One region of the Colwellia sp. MB3u-55 genome, then DNA from elsewhere that is predicted to be linked to it. Evidence: predicted binding sites of a transcription regulator. Region 1 holds the regulator's gene; each other region holds the start of a gene.
The links. The regulator MetJ, encoded in region 1, represses methionine synthesis genes. The targets are predictions, from matches to a motif close to TAGACGTCTAGACGTCTA.

Region 1 (8,665 bases):
TTTGATAAAATCCCCGCCTAATTTTTTATCGAAATTGAAAACATGGGCAAAAACGTCGTAGTTCTAGGCACCCAATGGGGTGACGAAGGTAAGGGTAAGATTGTTGATTTACTCACAGATAAAGCTAAGTACGTCGTACGTTATCAAGGAGGCCATAATGCAGGTCATACTTTGGTAATAGACGGTGAAAAAACCGTACTTCATTTAATTCCATCGGGCGTATTACGTGACAATGTGAAATGTTTAATCGGCAACGGCGTAGTTTTATGCCCGAAAGCCTTGATGACAGAAATCGCAATGTTAGAAGCCAAAGGCGTTCCTGTACGTGAACGTTTACTTATTAGTGACGCTTGTCCGTTAATTCTTCCTTATCATAATGCTCTAGATGCTGCGCGAGAAATCGCTCGTGGTAATAAGCCTATTGGTACGACAGGACGTGGTATTGGTCCAGCTTATGAAGACAAAGTTGCTCGCCGTGGTTTACGTGTTGGCGATTTAGTTTGTGCTGAGTCATTTGCGATTAAATTAAAAGAAATTGTTGATTACCATAATTTCTCTTTAGAGCATTACTACAAAGTTGCGCCAGTTTGTTATGACACTGTGCTTGCTGATGCTTTATCAGTTCGTGACGTTATTCTTAAAATGGTTGCCGATGTAGCTGAAATTCTTGATCAAGCCCGTAAAAACGGCGACTCAATTATGTTTGAAGGTGCTCAAGGGACTTTACTTGATATTGATCACGGTACTTATCCTTATGTAACTTCTTCAAACACTACTGCAGGTGGCGTTGCTACCGGTTGTGGTTTTGGACCTCGCCATTTAGATTATATTTTAGGTATTACTAAAGCATACACGACACGTGTTGGCTCTGGTCCTTTCCCTACAGAATTAGATGACGAAGTCGGTGAACATTTAGGTACTGTAGGCCATGAATTTGGCGCGACTACGGGACGTGAACGTCGATGTGGTTGGTTTGACGCGGTTGCTATGCACCGTGCCATTCAAGTTAACAGCGTAACAGGATTTTGTTTAACCAAACTTGATGTTTTAGACGGTTTAAAAACCCTTAAAATATGTACAGGTTACCTTACTGAAGCAGGCGATATTATTACTGTACCGCCTACAGCTGCTGAAGGTTATGACAGAATTACACCTGTTTATGAAGAAATGCCAGGTTGGTCTGAAGTTACTGTTGGCGCAACTTCTCGTGACGCTTTACCTGCTAATGCGATCGCTTACATTAAGCGCATTGAAGAATTAACAGGGGTCCCGGTTGATATTATTTCAACAGGTCCAGATCGTAATGAAACCATTATTTTAGTAAACCCGTTTGCTGAGTAATTAGAGCGAATAATTTTTTCTAAAATAAGACGAATAAAACCACCACTGAGGTGGTTTTTTTTTACCTAAAATAAATTATTTCAATGGCCATTATTGAATATAAATGCAAAAGCAATTAATCAAGGTTATAAGCGATAGTGACAACGTTGATGAAGATTAATTATTAATTGGATAACTTCACCGATAAATTCGTTGTTGTGTGTTGAAAAAAAGAAAAATCGACGGCTAAATTTTTTAAGTCAAAGAAGTTTATAAAAATGGTCATAAAATAGGGTGAATAGATTAAGCTGTATAGCGAATATTTAGTTTTATGATGTGCAATACAAAAGGGCTAAGGGTATGTTTGTTATAGCTTCTAGCACTTTTTTATATAAGAATAACGTTGGAACAAAATGTAAGATTACCATAGTATATACCCGTTACTATTTAAAGATCACAGACAAAGGTGTATCTTGATTGACAACGAGTCTATATAACTATGCTGTATATAAACAAAAAAAAACGTGAAAAATGGCATATATAAGACAATAAATTCACCTAACGCATAGGATCAATCATGACTGACTTTCGCCAACAAGCACTTGATTACCATCAATTCCCAACACCTGGAAAAATAAGTGTTGAATTAACCACGGCCGCTGAAACTAGCCGTGATTTAGCACTCGCCTATAGCCCAGGTGTTGCTGAACCCGTTCGCGCAATTGCGGCAAATCCCGATGATGTTTACAAATATACGGGCAAAGGCAATACCGTCGCTGTTATTACCAATGGTACCGCTATTTTAGGGTTAGGTAATCTAGGTGGTATGGCTGCTAAGCCGGTAATGGAAGGCAAAGCATTATTATTTAAGCGATTTGCCGGTATTAATTCATTTGATATCGAAGTTAAACATAAGACAGTTGAAGACTTTATAAATACGGTCGCCAATATCGCTGACAGTTTTGGTGGTATTAACTTAGAAGATATTAAAGCACCAGAGTGTTTTGCTATTGAAAAGGCACTTATTGAACGTTGTAAAATACCGGTATTCCATGATGATCAACATGGTACCGCTATTGTTACTGCTGCTGGGATGATCAATGCCTTGGAAATCCAAGGTAAAAGTATTAAAGATGCCAACATTATTTGTCTTGGCGCAGGCGCAGCAGCAATTGCTTGTATGGAACTATTAATCAAATGTGGCGCTCAGCGCGAAAAAATCTACATGCTTGATACTAAAGGTGTGATTCATACCCGACGTGATGATCTTAACGAATATAAGCGGATGTTTGCTAATAATACGGATAAACGTACCCTTGAAGATGTTATCGATGGTGCAGATGTATTTGTCGGTGTTTCTGGACCCAATTTGCTTTCTGTTGAGCATGTAAAATTAATGGCGCCAAATCCAATTATCTTTGCTTGTTCAAACCCAGACCCTGAAATAAAACCTTCATTAGCACTTGCTGTTCGTGATGATCTTATTATTGCTACCGGTCGCTCTGATTACCCTAACCAAGTCAATAATGTGTTATGTTTTCCTTTTATTTTTCGTGGCGCTTTAGATGTTCGCGCTAGAACGATTAACGATGAGATGAAAATTGCTGCTGTTCATGCTATTCGTGAATTAGCAAAGGAACCGGTTTCACAAGAAGTGTTAGATGCTAGTGGTGAGAAAAGTTTGACCTTTGGTAAGGAGTATATTATTCCTAAGCCAATGGATCCTCGTTTGTGTGGTCGAGTAGCGCTTGCCGTTGCTAAAGCGGCGGTTGAATCTGGAGTGGCAGCCCTAGAATTACCTGAAAACTATATGGCATAATCAGTAGTATTTATTAACAACGCTGTAAAAGGAGAGCTCGACTCTCCTTTTTATATTTATGACAAATAGTATGTTATGGTCCAGTGACTGTATCTACGCAGGAAGTAGGGAGTAGAAAGTAGGGTAACGCAGCAGCAGTTACCGAGATGGTAAAGAGTAGGTTATTAAGGGTAATTGGTCATGGTGACTCCAAGGCATCGATGTATTAGCTGCATTATTACTCTTGTACGTCATCTATGTTCCTGACAAATCATTAATACTTGCACCTCTTAAGGCAATGTCACCGATTTCAAAGCGTGACAATATTGAGTAGAACGAATAACAATGAAAACTCCAACGAAAGCCGCTTTACTCTCAGCACTTGTTTACCCGGGTATTGGCCAACTAATTTGTCACGCTTATCGACGGGCTACGTTATTTATTTTAAGTTTTTCTGTGACGGCATATTTGTATATTGAAGAAGTGATGAGGCAATATCAGCCACTTATCAATAAAGTTAAATCAGGTGAAGTTGCGCTAAATAGCCAAGCACTGATCGCTGAGATGGCAAGAAATCCCATTATTGTTGACCCTATCCTAGTGAGTACATTAACTTATATGCTATTAACTTGCTGGGTACTGGCGATTGTAGATGCTTATCGTACGGGCATAAAAAAAGACGCCGGAGCGTCTTTTTGAGTAAGTGCATTAAAACCCTTAGCTACTCGTCTTCAATTTCAAATTGACTGAAGTCGGTAATACCTTTTGCTATTAACGCTTCGCGCACACTTTTAGGTAACATCTCTGTATTGTCTTTTGTTAAATCGCCATCATCAGGAAGAGGCTGTCCGGTAAAAGCATGCAGAAAAGCTTCACATAACAATTCGCTGTTAGTTGCATGGCGTAAGTTGTTAACTTGCCGACGAGTACGTTCATCCGTTAACACTTTCAGTACCCGCAACGGGATTGAGACCGTAATTTTCTTAACTTGCTCACTTTTTTTACCATGTTCGGCGTATGGTTTTATATAATCGCCATTCCACTTTGCCATTTAATTACCTTTGTTTAGCTAAATTACTTTTTATAAGTTAGATTTTACTGGTTGTTGGCGTTGAGTCAATAACGAATGTGTAGAAGTTTAGAAGTCTAAAGTTCTTGACCGACAAAAGTAAAGTGTTTAGAGTTATAGACGTCCAAACATCTATTTGATTTTACTGCCCGATTGGAGCAAAAAATGACAAGCAAAAAACCAGCAACATTAGCTGTTAGAGCCGGCATTAATAGTGATGAACATCACGGTGCGGTTGTTCCTGCCATTCATTTATCGAGTACTTATGCTTTAAAAGGCTTCAACAATAAGCGCCAATTTGATTATTCCCGAACAGGCAACCCAACTCGAAGCACGTTTGCACAAGCTATCGCTGATTTAGAGCAGGGTGCTGTTGGCATTGTTACTAGCACAGGAATGTCAGCGGTGCACTTAATCTGTCAGTTACTGACAACAAAAGATACGGTTGTTATTCCACATGATTGCTATGGTGGAAGTTATCGCTTGTTTACCCACCTAGCAAAACGTGGCTTATTTAATGTGCTTGTTGTTGATCAAAACGATGATCTAGCTTTAGCGCAAGCGCTTGAACAAAAGCCAAGATTAGTTTTGATTGAGTCACCCAGTAATCCATTATTACGGTTGGTTGATATAAAAAAGGTTACTCAAGCCAGTCATGCTGTTGGTGCTTTAGTGGCAGTAGATAATACGTTTCTTTCTCCCTTGTTACAGCAACCGCTATTATTAGGTGCTGATATTGTTTTTCACTCGACAACTAAATATATTAATGGTCATAGTGATGTTGTGGGTGGAGTGTTAGTAACAAAAGAAAAAGAACTGGGTGAAGAGCTAGCGTGGTGGGCAAATTGTATTGGTATTACGGGTTCACCTTTCGACAGTTATCTGGCATTACGTGGCTTAAAAACCTTACCGCTGCGTATGAAACAGCATCAAGAAAATGCTAATGCTGTTGCAAAATACTTAGAAAATCATCGAGCAATTAACGCGGTATACTTTCCTGGTTTAAAAAATCACCCGGGACACGAAATTGCTAAGCGTCAGCAAAAAGATTTTGGCGCTATGATGAGTTTCGAAATAAAAGGCGGTGTTGAAGCGGTTAAAGTACTGTTTGACAACTTATCACTCTTTACCTTGGCACAGTCATTAGGTGGCGTTGAAAGTTTAATCAGTCATCCATCAACGATGACCCATGCAGGTATGGAAATTGAAGCACAAATTGCAGCAGGTATCACTCAATCTTTAATCCGAATTTCTGTCGGTATTGAAGATGTTAGTGATATTATTAATGACTTAGAACAAGCTTTATCGGCAAGCCAAATTTAAAGTTATAGACTATTTTTAGTAGAAAAATTAACGAGTGAAAATGACACAGTCAAATACAGTAGAACAATTATCATCAGGGAAAAATCAACTGGCGAAGCATGCTATTCATGTACATAAATTTGGTGGCAGCAGCTTAGCAACTACCCAATGTATTGAACGTGTGGTTGATATTATTCGTCAAAACTGTCAACTAAATGATTTAGTTGTTGTTTCGGCAAATGGAAACACGACGGATGACTTATTCAATATTTATAAACTCGCACTTGAAAAAAGTGACGAGCTGTTTTTGGCTATTGAAACACTAGAGAAATCACAAAGCACATTAATTGGTGAGTTATTGAACCCTAGCAGTGCAGCAGACCTTATCAAGGTTTTGTCTGATGATATAACACAGTTAACGGCTTGGTTATCTGACCAGCCAAGCCAGCACCATGCTGATATGCTGGCATTTGGAGAACTGTGGTCGGCGCGTTTATTATCGGCGGTGTTAAGTGAAAAAGTTTGTCCAAGTTATGCTATTGATGCGCGTGACTTTCTGGTTATCAATAATGATAAAGACTGTGCAGTCGACAATCAGCAAAGTAGTCAAAATTTTCAGCAGAAGTTACAAAAAGGAAAGTTGGCGGTTATTACTGGCTATATCACTAAAAATTCTCAAGGTGAAACCTGTACCTTAGGCCGAAATGGTAGTGACTATTCAGCAACAATTATTGCATCACTGTCGGGCGCGCTGAATGTTACCCTATGGACTGATGTTGATGGCATATATAGTGCCGATCCTCGTATTGTGCCACTTGCCCGTAAATTACATCGCTTACCTAATGGTGTCGCGAAAGAATTGGGGCGCTTAGGTAACCCGGTTTTGCATGCAAAAACCTTACAGCCGCTTACTAACCACAGCACACACCTTCATGTAGCAAGTAGCTTTGATCCTGAAATTTCTGGTACAGAGATAGGAAAATTTGGTCAAATTGCTAAACAGGAATTGTCGGTCACCTCGCTTAACGATCTGTTACTGGTAAAATCGACCAGTTTAGCCGGTTCGTTTGGTGAACAAGCCAGTAATGAGTTTTCTGCGATATGTAGTGATGTTCAGCAAGGTTTTATGGTTATCCACCAAACGCAACAAAAATTAGTCAGTCAGTGGCTGGCAAGTCATGATACCGAAGTGTCATTTACACCAGTGTCTATTATAGCGATTGTTGGTCATAGTGTGGTAAATCAAGGTAATATCCAAGCGCGCTTTAAACGTGCCCTCAAGCATACTCATGTACTGCATGTGGTGAACTCGTTAAGTGAGCATAGTATTATTGCCATTCTTCAGCAGAGTTGTACCGGTGAGTTACTTAATAATGTTCATTATGATATGACTAAAGACGCTCGACACATAGGTGTTGTTGTTTCAGGGCTTGGTAATATAGGTCAACGATTTTTAGACTTGTTACCCGCGCAACTCAATAGAGTCTCTGTGTTAGAGAACGTTCATTTAGTCGGTTTAGTCACCTCTAAAAAAGCATTGCTTAATACCGATGGTATCGATGTTAATCAAGCAATGTCGCTCTATGAAAGAGATGCTACACCTTGTGATAATACCTTATTGATGTCGTGGTTAACGAACCATCCTTACGACGAATTAATTGTTGTCGATATCACCCCTAGCGAACATTTTAGTGATTTATACAGTGAGTTCTTTAAAGAAGGTATTCATGTTATTGGTGCCAATAAATGGGCGGCTTCTGCGAGTACCGTTCGTTATAATGACTTAGTATTAACCGCGGCTGAAAATAAAAGCTTATGGTTAGGAAGTACTACTGTTGGCGCTGGGTTGCCAGTTAATTTTGCCATTAACGATTTATTGAAAAGTGGCGATAAGATAACAGAAATATCAGGAATTTTTTCAGGCACGCTTTCTTGGCTATTTGAAACTTACGACGCCAGTGTACCGTTTTCAACCTTATTAATGGACGCCTTATCACAAGGGATCACTGAACCCGATCCACGAGAAGATCTTTCTGGGCGGGATGTACAACGAAAATTACTGATCTTAGCGCGTATGGCAGGTTTTGAATTATCACTTGATGATATTCAATGCGAAAATTTAGTGCCAGAATCCTTACAAGGGTTGTCAACGGCAGAATTTTTAGCAAAGTCAGCAGACTTGGACAGTTACTTTGCTGAACAACTCACTACCGCATCTAAACAGCAAGCCTGTATTCGTTATATTGCAAAATTCTGTGTCAACGAACAAGGCCAATTGAGCGCTAAGGTTTATCTTGCGACGCTTGCTAAGAATGATCCCTTTGCCTCTTTAACTCCGGGTGATAATATCTTTTTAATTAAGAGCCATTGGTATCAAGATAACCCCCTTATTATTCGTGGACCCGGCGCGGGTCGTGATGTTACCGCGGGTGGCCTACATTCAGACTTAGTGAGTATTTGCCAGCAACTGGCCGGTAAAAAACACCAAGTTAAAATCAAAGGTCTAAGTTAAATGAGCATAATCTAGCTGTCATCATTATTACTGCACTAAGGCATTAATACGCTAAATGAGAAAAAGCACGACCGGTAGGTTGTGCTTTTTCTCAATCAATACTAATAAACACTTGTCTGTTATCGCATTATTAACTAGCCTTTAGATAATTAAAAAAATTAGCTACTTAGCACAGGCACCAAGTTGTATTTACATGGAAAATAAAACCTATAGCGACAGCTATTTTACCAGCCAAGTAAAAAGTCTTTTAAGCAGAATTTATGGCCACAGCCAATTAAATGATTCCGTTCTTGAGCGTGCGATTGAGTACTATGAAAAACAATCTTTTATTGAGCATAAGTTAGATGAGCTCAAGCAAAATATTGAAAAAGTTAGTAGGCAAACAGCCACGGATAAAGCTAAAACTTTACGGGTAAGACTCGAACGTGAACAACGCAATTATTACGAGGAATTACGCTTTGAACGCAATGAGCGTCATCAACATCTCTATAAACTCTCTAAAGAGATCATCAAGTTGTCTGAGGGTGATTGCTTTGAAGACAGTAATCGTAAATCTAGCCAGCTTTTAGGTACCATACAATTAGTGAGTCCCACCCAGGGGCATAAAATTGCTTTAACCAACGAGCAACATAAACCGCTTTATAAAAGTGTGTTATGTTTGCGT
Region 2 (8,665 bases), on a different contig from region 1:
TGTGCGTAACCAAGACGGTGAAATGGTGCCGTTAACGACACTTGCTAAGCTTGAGCCTATTTTAGGCCCTACCAGTATCGGACATTTTAATTTGTACCGTAGCGCAAATATCACTGGCCAAGCATCGAGTGGTCATTCGTCAGGTGAGGCGATAGCGATTATGGAAGAATTGGCTGGAAACTTACCCCAAGGCTATATTTTTGAGTGGGCCGGGCAGTCTAAACAAGAAATTGAAGCGGGCAATTTAGCGCCTGTTTTATTTGGCTTAGCGTTGTTGTTTGTTTACTTATTTTTAGTCGCTCAATATGAAAGCTGGACTATACCGTTTTCTGTCATCGCCGCAGTGCCTTTAGCCTTATTTGGCTCAATGCTGACACTTTATATCTTAGGGATGGAAAACAATATTTATGCGCAGGTAGGGTTAATACTACTGATTGGCTTATCGACTAAAACTGCCATTCTTATTGTTGAGTTTGCGATGGAACTAAGAGCCCAAGGAAAGACGATCATGGAAGCGGCACTTGATGCTGCAAAGTTAAGATTTAGAGCGGTATTGATGACGGCACTGTCTTTTATTTTAGGTGTTATTCCTTTAGTTATATCGTCTGGTGCAGGAGCCAGTAGCCGAATATTCCTTGGTGTTACCGTACTTTCAGGTATGTTAGCGGCCACTATACTGGGTACGTTGTTAGTGCCATATTTCTATATGATGATTCAACGTATGCGGGAAAAAATTAAAGGGTCATCGAGCTAGATATAACGGCTTAGAAATTTAGAAATTTAGAAATTTAGAATTTGAAAAGGCTTTTCACAAATGTGGGAAGCCTTTTTTTGGCAAGCTATTCTTACAACTACTGACAATTATTAGACACAAAAGTACTGAACTCTACAGTTGTTTTCTAGATAATAACGGCATATATCACCTCATCAAATGGTTAAAAAATGCTAAGTACACTAAGTCGTAATCAACAGAGTTTAGTTTGGACAAAAATTGCCTTAACACTCATTTCAATATTTTCAATATCAGCTCCATCATTTGCGTTTGCAAATAAATCCTTTCAAGAAGAAAAAGCCATAAATATAAAGGCTAAAGTTGAACCTATCGAGGTTATTGAAGTTGTCTCTCGTCGTAATCAAGCAAATACGGAAGTTTCTTTTGAAACTAAAAAACTTATGAAAATTGCTGGACTAGATCATGATCCACTGAGTGCCGTCTATAGTATGCCTGGTGTGGTTTATGCGGGTGGCGATAGTGGTGGAGAACCTGCTATTCGTGGTTCATCACCAGATGATAATGCATTTTATATTGACGATATGCCTGCGGGATATATTTTTCATTTATTTGGGGACAGTATTTTTAATGAAAACGTTGTGGGTGATTTTTCGCTTCATCCTGCTGCTTTTGGCAGTCAATATGGCAATGCAACTGGCGGCGTTTTCGATGTAAAACTCCGAGACCCTCGTAATCAAGACTTTACGACTACTGTGGATGCAAGTTTGATGAAAACAGGCGTAATGATAGAGAGCGGGATAAATGATGACCAAGCTTTTTATTTATCGTATCGCCGAAGCTTGATTCATTTGTTTTTACCCGAAGGTGAAGAAGAAGATGGCTACACTGTTTTTAAAGCCCCGGTGAGTGACGACTATCAAGGTAAATATCAGTGGCTAATTGGTGATGAACACAAATTAACTTTTACCTTAACAGGAGCCAGTGACATTGGTGGCATTAATGTATCAAAGGCTTCAGAAGAAGGTCGAATAGATCCTGATTTTATTGGCGACTTAAAAATAAAAAGTCAATTTGATAGCCAAGGAATTTCCTGGCAGTTCTACGGAGACAATGGTCGATTAATGCATTTAACCGTAGGTCATTCTATAGAAAAATCAGAAGAATCATATGGCGCAGGACAATTTATTAACCTTGAAAATGAATCTTATAATTCCCGGTTTGTCTATCAAATAGACTGGTTTGAAGCGCATAAATTGATTACAGGTATTGATTTAAGCAATAATGAAAGTACTTATAGCTTTGATGCTATTCCTTATTATTGTACTGATCATGATCCCGATTGTGAAAGTAAAAAAGGAGATCGTATTCAAGACAATGACAGTTTAACCAATAATAACAGTGCCGTTTATTTTAATGATATTTGGTCGTTCGATGAAAACTGGTCTTTAGAAATGGGCTTACGAGCTGAGTACAATGATTTTACGGAACAGAAATTTTTTCATCCGCGAATTTCGCTTAACTGGTATGTAAACAATGATTTAACCATAAAGGCGAAAACAGGTACATATAATCAATTTCCTGACCTTGAAACTGTATTAAAAAGCGTAGGAAACCCGCAACTTAAATCACCAAAAGCAACACACTATGCTCTAAAATTCAGTTATCAAATAAATGATTTATGGGAAAGCACTATTGATTTATATTATAAAAATTTAGGCGATTTAGCGCGGTCACTTGATGAAGACGATGTTAATGCTCACTTACATTATAGTAATGACTTATCTGGAGCTGCTAGAGGTTTAGAGTGGGTAATTAGAAGGGAAGAGGGTGACGGTTGGTATGGTTGGGCGTCATTGAGTTGGTCGAAGAGTGCCCGAACTGATGATTTCACCAATGTAACGACTGAGTATTATTTAGACACGCCGTTACTCGCTAACATGGTGGCCAACTATAAATTTAATGAAAAATGGGATTTCGGCGTAAAACTGAGCATCAGAAGTGGCGCAAAATATACGCCAATTGTAGGTTTATATAATAACCCCGATCATCAAGATTATTACCTTCCTACTTATGGGGATTTGAACTCTGAAAAACTCCCTACATATAGTCGTCTTGATATACAGGCGAATTACAAGACAACCATATGGGGAAATAAAGCTGAATGGACATTTGCTTTATTAAACGCAACGGGGAGTAAGAATATTTCTGGTTATTATTATGCACCTGATGGTACTGAAACTTTAACTGATTTTAAAATAGAAGGAGAAGAAGGAATGGAACCATTTCCTTCTATTGGTGTAAAAATTCAATTCTAATTTAATTGATCAATGGGATAGGTACTTTATCTAAATAAAGTCTTTTGATAGAATGCGCGTCTTTCGCCAATGCTGATTATATCAGTGTTGGCTTTATTTCAATCTACAGCTCCAGATTTACGATTTGGCTGGCTCAATGGGTATTATTATGCAAAACATCACCGTGTGTGCACTTTATAAATTTGTCCGCTTAGAAAACTTCGAACAACTTAAATCTCCTCTTTTATCAGTCATGTTAGATAATAATGTCAAAGGTACATTATTACTTGCCAACGAAGGCATTAATGGTACCGTAGCAGGCACACAAGCTGGTATTGATGCAGTATTAACTTTTTTAGCAAGTGATGAGCGTTTAGGTCAAGTGTCTAACAAATACTCTTATGCAGATGAAAACCCTTTTCAGCGTAGTAAAGTTAAGTTGAAAAAAGAAATCGTAACTATGGGTGTTGAAGGTATTAATCCATTATTAACGGTGGGGACTTATGTGAAACCTAAAGAGTGGAATGCACTTATTGCTAATCCTGAAGTATTACTTGTTGATACCCGCAATGATTATGAAGTTGAGATTGGTACTTTTGAAAACGCAGTAAACCCGAAGACTGAAACTTTTCGTGAATTTCCAGAATATGTTGCTAAAAATTTAGATAAAAATAAACACAAAAAAGTAGCAATGTTTTGTACTGGTGGCATCCGCTGTGAAAAATCAACTGCATATTTGAAAGAGCAAGGCTTTGAAGAGGTATATCACCTTGAAGGTGGCGTACTTAAATATTTAGAAGAAGTTGATCAAGATGAATCGATGTGGCAAGGCGAGTGTTTTGTTTTTGATAGTCGAGTTGCAGTAAAACACGGTTTAGAGCAAGGTCAGTATGATCAATGTTTTGCTTGTCGTTATCCGATAACCGAACAAGAAAAGCAAAGTGAGCATTATGTAAAAGGCGTTAGTTGTCATCGTTGTTATGATAAATATACTGATGAGCAACGTAGTGGCTTTGCTGAGCGCGAACGCCAAATTAATTTAGCAAGCCAACGTGGTGAAAAACACATTGGTGGCCATGTTCAAAGTGTCATTGAGCAGCGACGAAAAGAAAAAGTAGCTGGTAAAAAAGCGCAGTCGACTGAATAGCCATAAATTTAACTCATATTTTACAATAAAAAAGCGACTCTTTAAGTCGCTTTTTTATGTTCAGGAGTAACGATTATGTTGAAACGTTAAAAATTAAAACCCAGCGGCTTTACGAAGCGTGTCGGCTTTATCTGTTCTTTCCCAAGTAAAGGCGGTAAAAGTATCATCACCTACTGTTACTTCAACAGGTTTACGACCAAAATGTCCGTAAGCGGCTGTCATTTGGTACATAGGGTGTAATAAATCAAGCATTTTAGTAATGCCGTAAGGTCGTAAATCAAAATACTCTCTAACTAACTCAATCAACGTTGCTTCTGATACTTTACCGGTACCAAAGGTTTCAATTGAAATAGATGTTGGCTCAGCAATACCAATGGCATAAGAGATTTGAATTTCACAACGGTCAGCTAGGCCAGCAGCAACAATATTTTTTGCAACATAGCGCCCTGCATAAGCGGCACTGCGGTCAACTTTTGATGGATCTTTACCTGAGAAGGCACCACCACCATGACGAGCCATGCCGCCATAGGTATCGACAATAATTTTACGACCTGTTAAACCACAGTCACCAACGGGACCACCAATAACAAAACGACCTGTAGGATTAATAAAGTATTTAGTATCTTTAGTTAATAACTCAGCAGGTAACACAGCTTTGATGATATTTTCCATTACAGCTTCGTGCAAATCTTCTTGAGAAATTTCTGGGTTATGTTGAGTTGATAAAACAACCGCGTCAATCGCTACTGGTTTATTATCTTCATAAATAAAAGTGACTTGAGATTTAGCATCAGGACGTAACCAAGGTAAGACCCCTGATTTACGCACTTCAGCTTGACGCTCTACTAATCGATGAGAATAAAATATTGGTGCAGGCATTAACGTTTCAGTTTCATTGGTCGCATAACCAAACATTAATCCCTGGTCACCAGCACCTTGATCTTCTGGGTTTGCTCGGTCAACACCTTGGGCAATCTCAGGTGATTGCTGGCCAATTAAATTCATAATGCCACAGGTTTCACCATCAAAACCGACGTCAGACGAAGTATAGCCAATATTACTGATTACATTACGGGTAATCGTTTCTAAATCAACCCATGCAGTGGTAGAAACTTCACCTGAAATAATAGCTACACCAGTTTTCACCATCGTTTCACAAGCGACACGGGCATTCTTATCTTTAGCGATAATAGCATCAAGTACCGCATCAGAAATTTGATCGGCGATTTTATCTGGATGACCTTCAGAAACTGATTCAGAAGTGAAAAATTGAGTAGACATAAAACCTCAGGGAAATTTAATAGTTTAAGATATTTTTATATTGAAGTTATTCTAACTGCAAGATTAACTATTTTCTAGTTTTTTTACGCCTAGAAGGCTAAACGGCTAAAAATAATTGTGAATTGCTCATTTAAAGAGCAGGGAGTCGTTGTAGTGAGACATTTTCATCAAAGAGTACTGACATTAACTGGGCTTGTTCCGGTGATATCTTTGAGCTAAAAAAATGTTGTTGGGAAATATGTTCATGACTTGCCAGTAATCCCTTAATTTCAAGTTGTCTGGCAAGCTGCTCAGTTACCGGTAGAGCAGTTTCCATAATGGTAATTTTATCACCGACAATATCTTGTATAAGTTGGCGAACAAAAGGGTAATGAGTACACCCTAATACGAGGGTATCAATATTACTTTGCACAAGTGGCAACAAGAAGACATTTAGTATTTTACGGCACTGTTCACTTTCATAAAGGCCTTGCTCAATAAGTTCTACTAAGCCGGGACAAGGTTGGATATAAATTTCAGTACCATTTCTATGCTTATTTACTAATGATAAAAAACGCGTATTTATAGCGGTTGCTTCTGTTACCAATAAAGCTATTTTTTTGGTTTTACTATGAATTGCGGCAGGTTTAATTGCGGGCTCAACCCCTATGATTGGAATTGAAACACGTAAACGTAGCTGATCAATCGCGCTAACGGTTGCAGTATTACAGGCAACAACAATTGCTTTTACCTGCTGGTTAATCAACCAGTCTGTGATTTTATTTACCCGTTCAATAATGTTTACTGACGATTTATCGCCATAAGGAGCAAATTGGCTATCTGCAACATAAATAATATTTTCATGTGGTAAGTTTTTATGAATACATTTCGCAATCGATAAACCACCAATACCAGAGTCGAAAACACCGATCGCTTGAGAATTTGCTGGAGCTAACTTTAAAGGGACTACTGTTTTTTGGGCGACTAGCTGATTTTTAATCATTATATCTGTCATTAATGAGTAAGGGATTAAATTTATATTTGTTATATTGATTTTAGTCAAAGAAGTAAAGTGATCTGAGTGTTATTTATTGAATTTATTGAATAAATTAAATTTAAAGCACATGCCATTTACTTTTTAGCTTATCTAAAATGCCACTGCTTTTAATTTGATGATAAGCATCTATATATTTACTGACAACCTTTTCATCACTGTTAAGACTAAAAGCAAAATATAAATCATGGTTAATGACTGATATAGGCATAATTACTTTTAGGTTACTGATATCTAAGTTTAATTTATTTGCTCGTACTTTTAAGGTGTTCTTTGTACCCGTAATAATGTCAACCCTATTGAGATATAGCATTTGTAAGCTTTGCTCTGGTGAACCAAGTATATAAAGATAGGGGTATTCATGCTGCTGAAAATATTGTGCAGTACTTGATGAATTCGCTACGGCTATTTTGTATTTTTTTAGTTGCTGAATATCAGTTATTGATGTTTTAAAGTTTTCTTTTAAGCCCCAAGCGTAAATATCTTCTTTTGTTAATTTCCCCCCCCAAATGAATAAGTTTTCCCGAGATAAGGTACGAGAGAGTGAAAAAATAAGTGTATTAGGTTGGTTCAAGGCTGTTCTGTAAGCGCGTGCCCAAGGCAATATTTGCAAATCAATATTATCACCGGTAATTTTGAATATTTCTTTCATAACTTCAACTGAAAAGCCACTTAACACACTACTTTCTTGGTAGAACTGGTAGGGTGGTAATATTTCAGTGACAACAAGCTGTTCGGCAATACTTGATGCGGTATTACCTAGCCAAAATATAATAATCCAGAGATACTTTCTATTTATCAATTATCTAACTCATTTAACAAGGATTAATAAACTTAGTATAGAGCAAATTAAGTTTTTGTTCTTCCTATGATATTTAAAAATCCAAACAAACAAATAATAATGTCAGTAAAGTAATCAATAAACTACCGTTAGCCTTTTAAAGTAAGATAAGTTACCACAATGTCTCATTGTCGCTAATACTCTGCGTCTGTTTATTTACGCACAAATGGACTTGTCGTTAATTCAATATTTAACTTGGGCTGAAGTGCCTGATCTTATTTTGCTTATTTCATCAATGATTGTTGCCAATTGACTGTTAATTATTTGCTCTGAGTTTGTTTTGTTGAAAACGATGGCGTTAGATAGTTGTATTCAAATTGGTTTACTGTTGTTTGTCGTTTCGTAACTTTGGTTTGCAGTAAACCTAATTGATTTTTTCTGGGGATGGATTGGTATAGTCTTCGTGATGACGTTAGCCGAAGTGATATTTTCTCCCTACCATGATTGTTCATATTGACCGTTTAGCTCCAGCACATTTAAGTGTAACATACCTTGGTGTAGCATTATTTTATTCTTTAGGCTTCGCTATAGTCCCAATATTAGGTGGTTTTTTTATTAGATGACTTTGGAGGTTTTGGGGGCATCATGCCCCCCATCACTGCTGTGTTTTTTTGTTATATATATCGAAGACTACCCGTTTAAAAGCGGCTAAATTTTGATGATGGAGTTAGAGAAAAATAAATGTGAGAACGTTTTTAGAAATCAACAAAATGTCAGGTTATGGGGGCGAGTAAACAATACCGCTAACCTCTTTTCATGCAAGAGAATTAGTGCAAATATTGGTGGTTAGCTGATAACGTCTAATTGCCAAATAAATAATCTTTGCGTGATTTTAATTTCTAATTTTTATTGAAATAGCGATCCTAACGATATCCACTGTTTCTTATCATCACTTTAAAATAAACTTAAGTGTGAGTTAAAAGAATTTTTACACTTTATGGTTGCAAAACAACCTTAAGATTGACGTTGTTTTGATAGAAACCCCGCTTATAGTTACCCTAAAATATCATCATAACTATTAAAAACTTGATAGTTATGGCTCTTGATTTTTATCGCTATTTTTTGCCCCAACGTGAATAAAAAATTGCTATAAAAGCTCAACTGTTCAAATGATAAAGATAGGTCTCTATCAATACTACTCAGTAAATAGTGAAATCCATGTTCAGTGATAGAGATATTATCAACTTTGACATTGTTTTTCTCAAACCCGCCTTCACAATACACAATAGCTTGTGACTTCAATAACAATTGTAGTTGTTGAGGACACCCTTTGTAGGTGACCATATTTTCTTTTAAAAAAAGATCTTCAGTTGATGGTAATTCTCCAACAGCTGAT
Region 3 (8,665 bases), on a different contig from region 1:
ACATGCACCATTTCATCAAGTGACGGTGTTATCAAACCTGATAATCCAATCACATCGACTTTTTCGGCTTTCGCCACGCGCAAGATATCATCACAAGAAACCATGACACCTAAATCAATAATTTCGTAGTTGTTACACTGCAAGACAACACCAACTATATTTTTACCAATATCGTGGACATCACCCTTTACTGTTGCCAGTAAGATTTTACCGTTTGATTTTATTTCAGTTTTTTCAGCTTCAATAAATGGATTTAAATGAGCAACAGCTTGTTTCATCACGCGGGCTGACTTTACCACTTGTGGCAAAAACATTTCGCCAGCACCAAATAAATCGCCAACGATATTCATACCATCCATTAATGGTCCTTCAATGACATCAAGAGGTCGTTCAGCCACTAGCCTTGCTGCTTCAGTATCTTCGACAATAAATTCATTAATGCCTTTAACCAAAGAGTATTCTAAACGCTCTTTAATCGGTAGCTCACGCCAGGTTAAATCAGCCTTATTGTTTTTGCTCCCCGCTTGCCCGCGATAAGACTCAGCCACATCAAGTAAGCGTTCTGTTGCGTCGTCATCACTATTTTGTATAACATCTTCGACAGCAAGGCGGAGATCGTCAGGAATATCTGAATAAATAGCTAACTGACCTGCATTTACAATGCCCATGTCCATACCATTTTTTATTGCGTGGTATAAGAACACCGCATGAATCGCTTCACGTACTGGGTTATTACCACGAAATGAAAATGACACGTTAGAAACACCGCCCGAAATCATCGCATGAGGCAGGTTTTCTTTTATATCGGCAACCGCTTCAATAAAATCTACTGCATAGTTATTATGTTCTTCGATACCGGTTGCTACCGCAAAAATATTCGGATCAAAAATAATGTCTTCTGCAGGAAAGCCTATTTCATTGACTAAAATTTCATAAGCACGTTTACATATTTCATACTTACGTACCCGTGTGTCTGCTTGACCTTGTTCGTCGAAGGCCATAACAATAACAGCCGCGCCATAACGGCGTAAAAGTTCAGCTTGTTTACGGAAGTTTTCTTCGCCCTCTTTTAAGCTGATTGAGTTAACAACCCCTTTGCCCTGAATACATTTCAAGCCTTCTTCTAAAATATCCCATTTAGAAGAATCAAGCATAATAGGCACTTTCGCGATATCTGGCTCACCAGCAATTAAATTCAAATAACGGATCATCGCCGCTTTTGAATCAAGCATGCCTTCATCCATATTTATATCTATAATTTGCGCGCCATTGGCGACTTGTTGCAGAGCAACTGCGACCGCTTGTTCGTAATTTTCTTCGGTAATTAAGCGCTTAAATACAGCAGAGCCAGTAACATTGGTTCGTTCACCAACGTTAACAAACAATGAAGTTTCATCTAGGGTTAACGCTTCAAGCCCGGACAGACGACAAGCAATTTTCCTGGCGCTAATTTCCCTAGGTGTTACATTGGCAACCGCATCGGCCATACCTTTTATATGCGCCGGCGTTGTACCACAACAACCACCAATAATGTTAAGGAATCCCGACTCAGCCCACTCGTTGACATGAACATTCATATCTTCGACGCTGAAATCGTATTCACCAAAGGCATTAGGCAAGCCTGCATTAGGATGAGCTGAAACAGCAAAGTCTGATATTCGACTCAATTCTGCCACATATTGTCTTAGTTCAACCGGACCTAATGCACAGTTCAAACCAAATGAAATAGGTTTTGCGTGGCGTAATGAATTATAAAAAGCTTCAGTTGTTTGCCCAGATAATGTTCTACCTGATGCATCAGTAATAGTACCAGACACCATTACTGGTAAACGTAACTGTAATTCATCAAAAACAGTTTCTACCGCAAAAACAGCGGCTTTAGCATTTAAGGTATCAAAAATAGTCTCGATAAGAATAATATCTGAGCCACCTTCAATCAGTGCTTTAGTTGATTCTATATAGGCATCTTTTAACTGATCAAAAGTCACATTACGATAAGCCGGATCGTTAACATCGGGTGAAATAGAACATGTTCTGTTGGTTGGCCCTAAAACACCGGCAACAAACCTAGGCTTATCAGGATTTTTAGCGGTAAATTCATCCGCTGCTGCACGGGCTATTTGTGCCGCAGCTAAATTTATTGCCGCACTGTACGACTGCATATCGTAATCTGCCATCGCAATCGTGGTGGCGTTAAAAGTATTCGTTTCAAGAATATCAGCACCCGCTTCAAGGTATTCATAGTGAATAGCTTTAATTACCTCGGGTTGTGTAAGCACTAACATATCATTATTGCCTTTGACATCAAGATGCCAATCCGCAAATTGTTCACCACGATAATCTTGCTCTTCAAATTTATAGGCTTGGATCATTGTTCCCATAGCACCGTCTAAAATAAGAATTCTTTTTTGTATTTCTTGCTCAAGACGACTAAATGATGCTGATTTTTTCATACGATTTCTCTACTTTTACTTTCAAACTTAATTTGATGGCTACATATATCCGACACTGTTTATATTTCTGCATCTGGATGTATTGCTTTAATATTTGTTGCGTCTAGCTTGTACGGTGTGATCTGATAGACATAATAGTTTAACCAATTAGTAAATAATAAACTGGCATGACTACGCCATGAACTGTGTGGCACTTTTGTTATGTCACCATCAATGTAATAATTGTTGGGCATAACTGCATCAACATCAGCCTTAAGGTCACGTTGAAACTCTTCATCTAATGTGGTTGAGTCATATTCTGGATGGCCGGTTAAATAGACCTGCTGTTTATTTTTGCTCGCGACGACATAAACGCCTGCTTGTGGAGATTCAGCAATAATCTTTAATTCAGGAATTGAGAGGTAATCAGACTTATCAATATATCCAAATCTTGAGTGTGGGACATTAAAAAATTCTTCAAAGCCGCGGGTAAGCTGTTCTTTTTGGTCGATGGGGCTATGCTGAAAAACACCGGATAATTTTTCTTTTCTTAAATGTCGTCGCAATCCATAGTGATGATATAGAGCGGCATGAGCCGCCCAACAAGAAAACATTGTTGAGGTAACATTTTCTTCAGCCCAATCAAATATTTCACAAATTTTATCCCAAAAAGTTACTTTCTCATATTCCATTAACGCCAATGGCGCACCGGTTATAATTAAGCCATCGTATTGAGTATTTTTAATGTCATCAAAGAGGCGGTAAAAATTATCTAAGTGCTCTTTTGGCGTATGTTTGGATTCATTGGCGTGAATACGCACAAAATCGACATTTATTTGTAAGGGTGTATTAGACAATACCCGTAATATTTGAACTTCTGTTTCAATTTTATTAGGCATTAGATTGAGAATAGCGACTTTCATTGGTCGAATTTCTTGACTTGCCGCTCTACGCTCAGACATTACAAAGATATTTTCTTCACCTAAAATAGATAAAGCAGGTAATAAATCTGGGATTTTAATGGGCATAGCGTTTACCTAATCAAATAATGTCAAATAAGCATGAACACTTCGTTCTCTACTTTCATCTATTAACTTATATTCTGGCTATCAATTAACATAAAGGTTTCGACTAACTCGAGCACTACGGATGATAACAAATAAATAAATATTATCATTTGATGGTACGTGTATTTTTAGCTATGTCAACATCTAAACGTATAGACGTCTATAATGTTTTTTACGTTAATATTATTTGTCATCTATAGCCTTAGCGAGTAAATATTGGTGTAACTAGCCTAATAGAGTGTTGCGTAGAAAAATGGGGAGGTATTCGATCAGTAAATAGGCTATCAGCCTATTAAATAAAAATGAAACAAGAGAAAAAAATCATTAATTAAATATAAAAAAGCCACTGTAAATACAGTGGCTTAATAATAGTTTAAACTTTTAATGTTTATTCTACAGCTTCTTCTTCTTTATCTTCTTTAGGTGGTTTCTCACTTGCTCTTACACTTTTAATTAACAGTAAGTCGCGTAAACGCTTATCAAGCTCTTTTGCCATTGCAGGTTTTTCTGCTAAAGATTTAGCTGCATTTGCTTTACCTTGACCAATGCGATCGCCATTGTAGCTATACCAAGAACCAGCTTTTTCAACCATGTTATGCAAAACACCTAAATCAATTAATTCACCTAAGCTATTAATACCTTGGCCATATAAAATCTGAAATTCAGCTTGTTTAAAGGGAGGCGCTATTTTGTTTTTAACTACTTTTACGCGGGTTTCGTTACCAATAATTTCGTCGCCTGCTTTTACAGCACCAATACGTCGAATATCTAAACGAACAGAAGCATAAAATTTAAGTGCATTACCACCCGTTGTGGTTTCAGGGGAACCAAACATCACACCAATTTTCATACGAATTTGGTTAATAAAAATAATCATGGTATTTGATTTTTTCAGATTACCCGTTAACTTACGCATTGCTTGTGAGAGCATACGAGCTTGTAAACCCATGTGCGAGTCGCCCATATCGCCTTCAATTTCAGCTTTGGGTGTAAGGGCAGCAACAGAATCGACAACAATAACGTCAATAGCACCTGAACGCGTTAGCATGTCACAAATCTCTAACGCTTGCTCACCAGTATCAGGCTGAGAAACAAGTAACTCATTAATATTAACACCTAGCTTTTCAGCATAAATTGGGTCTAATGCATGCTCGGCATCAACGAATGCACAAACTTTACCATTACGCTGAGCTTCAGCAATAACTTCAAGCGTTAACGTTGTTTTACCACTTGATTCAGGACCATAAATTTCAACAACACGCCCAAGTGGCAAGCCACCAGCACCTAATGCAACATCAAGCGCTAATGAACCTGTAGAAATGGTTTCAACATCCATGGTGTTGTTATCACCAAGCTTCATAATTGAGCCTTTACCAAATTGTCTTTCGATTTGACTTAATGCTGCTGCTAATGCTTTTTCTTTATCATCTTTCATATTTATTCCGCCGATGTTGCTAAGATTTCGTTTGATGAGGCAAGTATACTGTATGATCATACAGTATCAAGCTTTTTTACAACTATTTTCATTTTATTATCAAAAAATAAAAAAGGTGACTTTTAAGCAATTGATAAATAATAAAATAATCAACAACGATAACTTTCAACCATTGCCCACCAAAAAGTTACTATTTATATTGTTAGTATAAAATCATTACATAAACCTTATAGTATTCAGTAAAAATTTTAGTTAAATAAATAGAGTCTAAATTTACCAGTTATGACATAATTACGACCTTACTCTTTCATTGAACTTATGAGTTACCGCATAGAAATGACGACAGCAAACTTAGACTTATCCTCACACACCCCTATGATGCGCCAGTACTTAACCATTAAAGCTGAGTTCCCTCATATTTTAATTTTTTATCGCATGGGTGACTTTTACGAATTATTTTTTGATGATGCAAAAAAAGCATCTGATTTGCTCGATATTTCATTAACCGCTCGCGGCAAGACAGGTGGCAATGCAATACCTATGGCGGGCGTTCCCTATCATGCGGTGGAGAATTATCTAGCAAAATTAGTACAACTGGGTGAATCTGTTGCCATTTGTGAACAAATTGGTGACCCAGCAACCAGCAAAGGCCCTGTTGAACGTAAAGTTGTTAGGGTTATTACTCCAGGTACGGTGAGTGATGAAGCATTATTACTTGATAAGCATGACAACCTAATTGTTGCGGTAAGTGAAGGTAATAATAAGTCATCGCAACGCTTTGGGCTGTCTTATCTTGATATGACCAGTGGCCGCTTTGTACTGACTGAGCCAAATACCATTGAACAGTTACAAGCTGAACTACAGCGTTTATCTCCTGCTGAATTACTATACAGTGAATCGTTCTCAGCGCCAGAGTTACTAAAAGGCTATCAAGGGTTAAGAAGAAGACCTGAATGGGAGTTTGATTTAGACACAGCTACTAATTTACTCAATACACAATTTGGCACTAAAGAACTTTCTGGTTTTGGTGTTGGTGATAAATTATTAGGCTTAATGGCCGCTGGTTGTTTATTTCAATATGTAAAGGAATGTCAACGCAGTGCGCTTCCTCACATTCGAGCCATTATTTGTGAGTCTTCTGCTTCTGGTGTAATTTTAGATGCGGCAACTCGTCGTAATTTAGAACTCACGCAAAACTTACAAGGTGGCTTTGAAAATACTCTAGCATCGGTATTAGACAAGTCAGCGACACCAATGGGTTCTAGATTACTAAAACGTTGGTTACATTTTCCTTTACGTGATTTAAACATATTAACTGCACGTCAAAATGCAATTAGTGAACTGTTGTCACAAGATTTAACGACTGAATTATTTAGCCAACTTAAATCTTTTGGTGATATTGAGCGTATTGTTTCTCGCATTGCCTTACGCTCTGCACGTCCAAGAGATTTTGCTCGCTTACGTAATGCTTTAAGTCAATTGCCTGAACTTCAGCAACATTTACAAACTTGTCAGCAAGCACATATCACTGAATTAGCATCAAAAAGCTTTCCAATACCCAACTTACACGACTTATTGCAGCATGCTTTAGTTGAAAACCCACCCGTTCTTATCCGTGATGGTGGCGTTATTGCCAAAGGCTATCATGAAGAACTTGATGTGTTACGTGACTTAAGTGATGGCGCAACTGAATTTCTTGCCCAACTCGAAGCACGTGAAAAAGAACGTACGGGTATTAGTTCCTTAAAAGTAGGTTATAACAGGGTTCATGGCTTCTTTATTGAAATGAGTCGTACTGCCGCGAACGATGTACCTGATGATTATATTCGCCGACAAACCTTAAAAAATAACGAACGTTTTATTACCAATGAACTAAAGCAACACGAAGAAAAAGTACTCAGTGCACAGAGTAAGTTTCTCGCCTTAGAAAAACGTTTATATGATGAATTGTTCGATTTAGTATTACCTGATTTAGAAAAACTGCAATTACTTGCTCAAGCTGTCGCAGAACTAGACGTTTTAAATACCTTTGCAGAACGTGCAGAAAGCCTAAATTATGTTAAACCAAGTCTAAGCCAAAATGACGGTATTGAGATCAAAGCCGGTCGTCATCCTGTCGTTGAGTTAATGACTAGTGAGCCCTTTATCGCTAACCCAGTCACATTAAATAATGAACGTAAGATGTTGATCATTACGGGTCCTAATATGGGCGGTAAATCTACCTATATGCGCCAAACAGCGCTCATTGTTTTATTGGCTCATATTGGTTGTTATGTCCCTGCTGATGCGGCAAATATTAGTATGGTTGATCGAATATTCACCCGTATTGGTGCTTCTGACGACCTAGCGAGTGGTCGTTCAACCTTTATGGTTGAAATGACAGAAACCGCAAACATTCTCCATAATGCAACAGAAAAAAGTTTAGTGTTACTTGATGAAATAGGCAGAGGAACCAGTACTTATGACGGTTTATCTCTTGCTTGGGCGTGCGCTGAAATGCTGGCGATTAAAACTAAAGCCTTTACTTTATTCGCTAGCCATTATTTTGAGCTAACTCTGTTAGCCGATCAGATACCAAGCTTGGTTAATGTTCATTTAGATGCGGTTGAACATGGTGATACCATCGTCTTTATGCATACCGTTCAAGAAGGCGCTGCAAGTAAGAGCTTTGGCTTACAGGTTGCACAACTTGCTGGTGTGCCCAAGACCGTTATTCAACGGGCTAAACAACGCTTGGCTGAACTGGAAAGACAACAAGCTCCTTCTGTTATCAATGTTGAACAACAACCCTTCGAGCAACTTTCATTTATTGATAACTCTCACCCCGTACTCGAATCATTGTCATCAATTGATGTAAACGATTTAACCCCCAAACAAGCATTGGATTTATTATTTGAGTTTAAAAGCAAAATTTAGCTCTTAATAATAAGTAAAAAAAACCAGCAATTGCTGGTTTTTTTATCGAAGCTAAAATATCTACGCTTGAAACAAAGCTTCAATCGATAAGTCTTGTTGACTTAAAATATCGCGTAAACGCTTAAGCGCTTCAACTTGAATTTGACGAACACGTTCACGTGTTAAACCAATTTCTACACCAACATCTTCTAATGTTGCCGCTTCATATCCTAATAAACCAAAACGACGGGCAAGTACTTCACGTTGCTTAGAGTTAAGTTCGTTTAACCAGTGGATAATATTATTTTTAATATCGGATGTTTGCAAGCTACCTTCTGGACCACCACTTTTATCATCAGGGATCACATCAAGTAATACTTTATCGTTTTCACCACCGAAGGGTGAATCGACTGAGGTCATACGTTCATTTAGACGCAACATTTTAGTGACATTAGCGACTGGCACATCAAGCGCTTCAGCAATATCTTCTGCAGTAGGTTCGTGATCAAGCCTTTGCACTAATTCACGCGAAGTGCGTAAATAAATATTGAGTTCTTTAACGACATGGATAGGGAGACGAATAGTACGTGTTTGATTCATAATGGCACGTTCAATTGTTTGACGTATCCACCATGTTGCATAAGTTGAAAAACGAAATCCACGTTCGGGATCAAATTTTTCTACCGCGCGGATTAAACCTAAGTTACCTTCTTCAATAAGGTCAAGTAGGGGTAAACCACGATTATTATAACGACGGGAAATTTTAACAACTAAACGCAGATTACTTTCGATCATACGTTTTCTTGAGGGTTCATCACCTTTAAGGGCAAGGCGAG

Region 2: metK (methionine adenosyltransferase) is a predicted target of MetJ. The motif match lies at 5,546-5,563, and genes of this name have one in related genera.
Region 3: metA (homoserine O-succinyltransferase) is a predicted target of MetJ. The motif match lies at 3,645-3,662, and genes of this name have one in related genera.

The regions. Positions count from the first base shown of each region.
Region 1 is NZ_JACGUS010000114.1:43,632-52,296, reverse strand. Features, by position in the region: gene H4J66_RS10290 (adenylosuccinate synthase) at 43-1,341, shown strand; gene H4J66_RS10285 (malic enzyme-like NAD(P)-binding protein) at 1,898-3,139, shown strand; gene H4J66_RS10280 (hypothetical protein) at 3,464-3,817, shown strand; gene metJ (met regulon transcriptional regulator MetJ) at 3,840-4,169, opposite strand; gene metB (cystathionine gamma-synthase) at 4,353-5,510, shown strand; gene metL (bifunctional aspartate kinase/homoserine dehydrogenase II) at 5,551-8,001, shown strand; gene H4J66_RS10260 (hypothetical protein) at 8,195-8,665, shown strand, end outside.
Region 2 is NZ_JACGUS010000123.1:47,096-55,760, forward strand. Features, by position in the region: gene H4J66_RS19510 (efflux RND transporter permease subunit) at 1-754, shown strand, start outside; gene H4J66_RS19515 (TonB-dependent receptor) at 943-3,048, shown strand; gene H4J66_RS19520 (rhodanese-related sulfurtransferase) at 3,197-4,174, shown strand; gene metK (methionine adenosyltransferase) at 4,268-5,455, opposite strand; gene murI (glutamate racemase) at 5,586-6,437, opposite strand; gene H4J66_RS19535 (ABC transporter substrate-binding protein) at 6,550-7,290, opposite strand; gene H4J66_RS19540 (ABC transporter ATP-binding protein) at 8,323-8,665, opposite strand, start outside.
Region 3 is NZ_JACGUS010000122.1:31,624-40,288, forward strand. Features, by position in the region: gene metH (methionine synthase) at 1-2,453, opposite strand, end outside; gene metA (homoserine O-succinyltransferase) at 2,513-3,460, opposite strand; gene recA (recombinase RecA) at 3,888-4,934, opposite strand; gene mutS (DNA mismatch repair protein MutS) at 5,271-7,850, shown strand; gene rpoS (RNA polymerase sigma factor RpoS) at 7,911-8,665, opposite strand, start outside.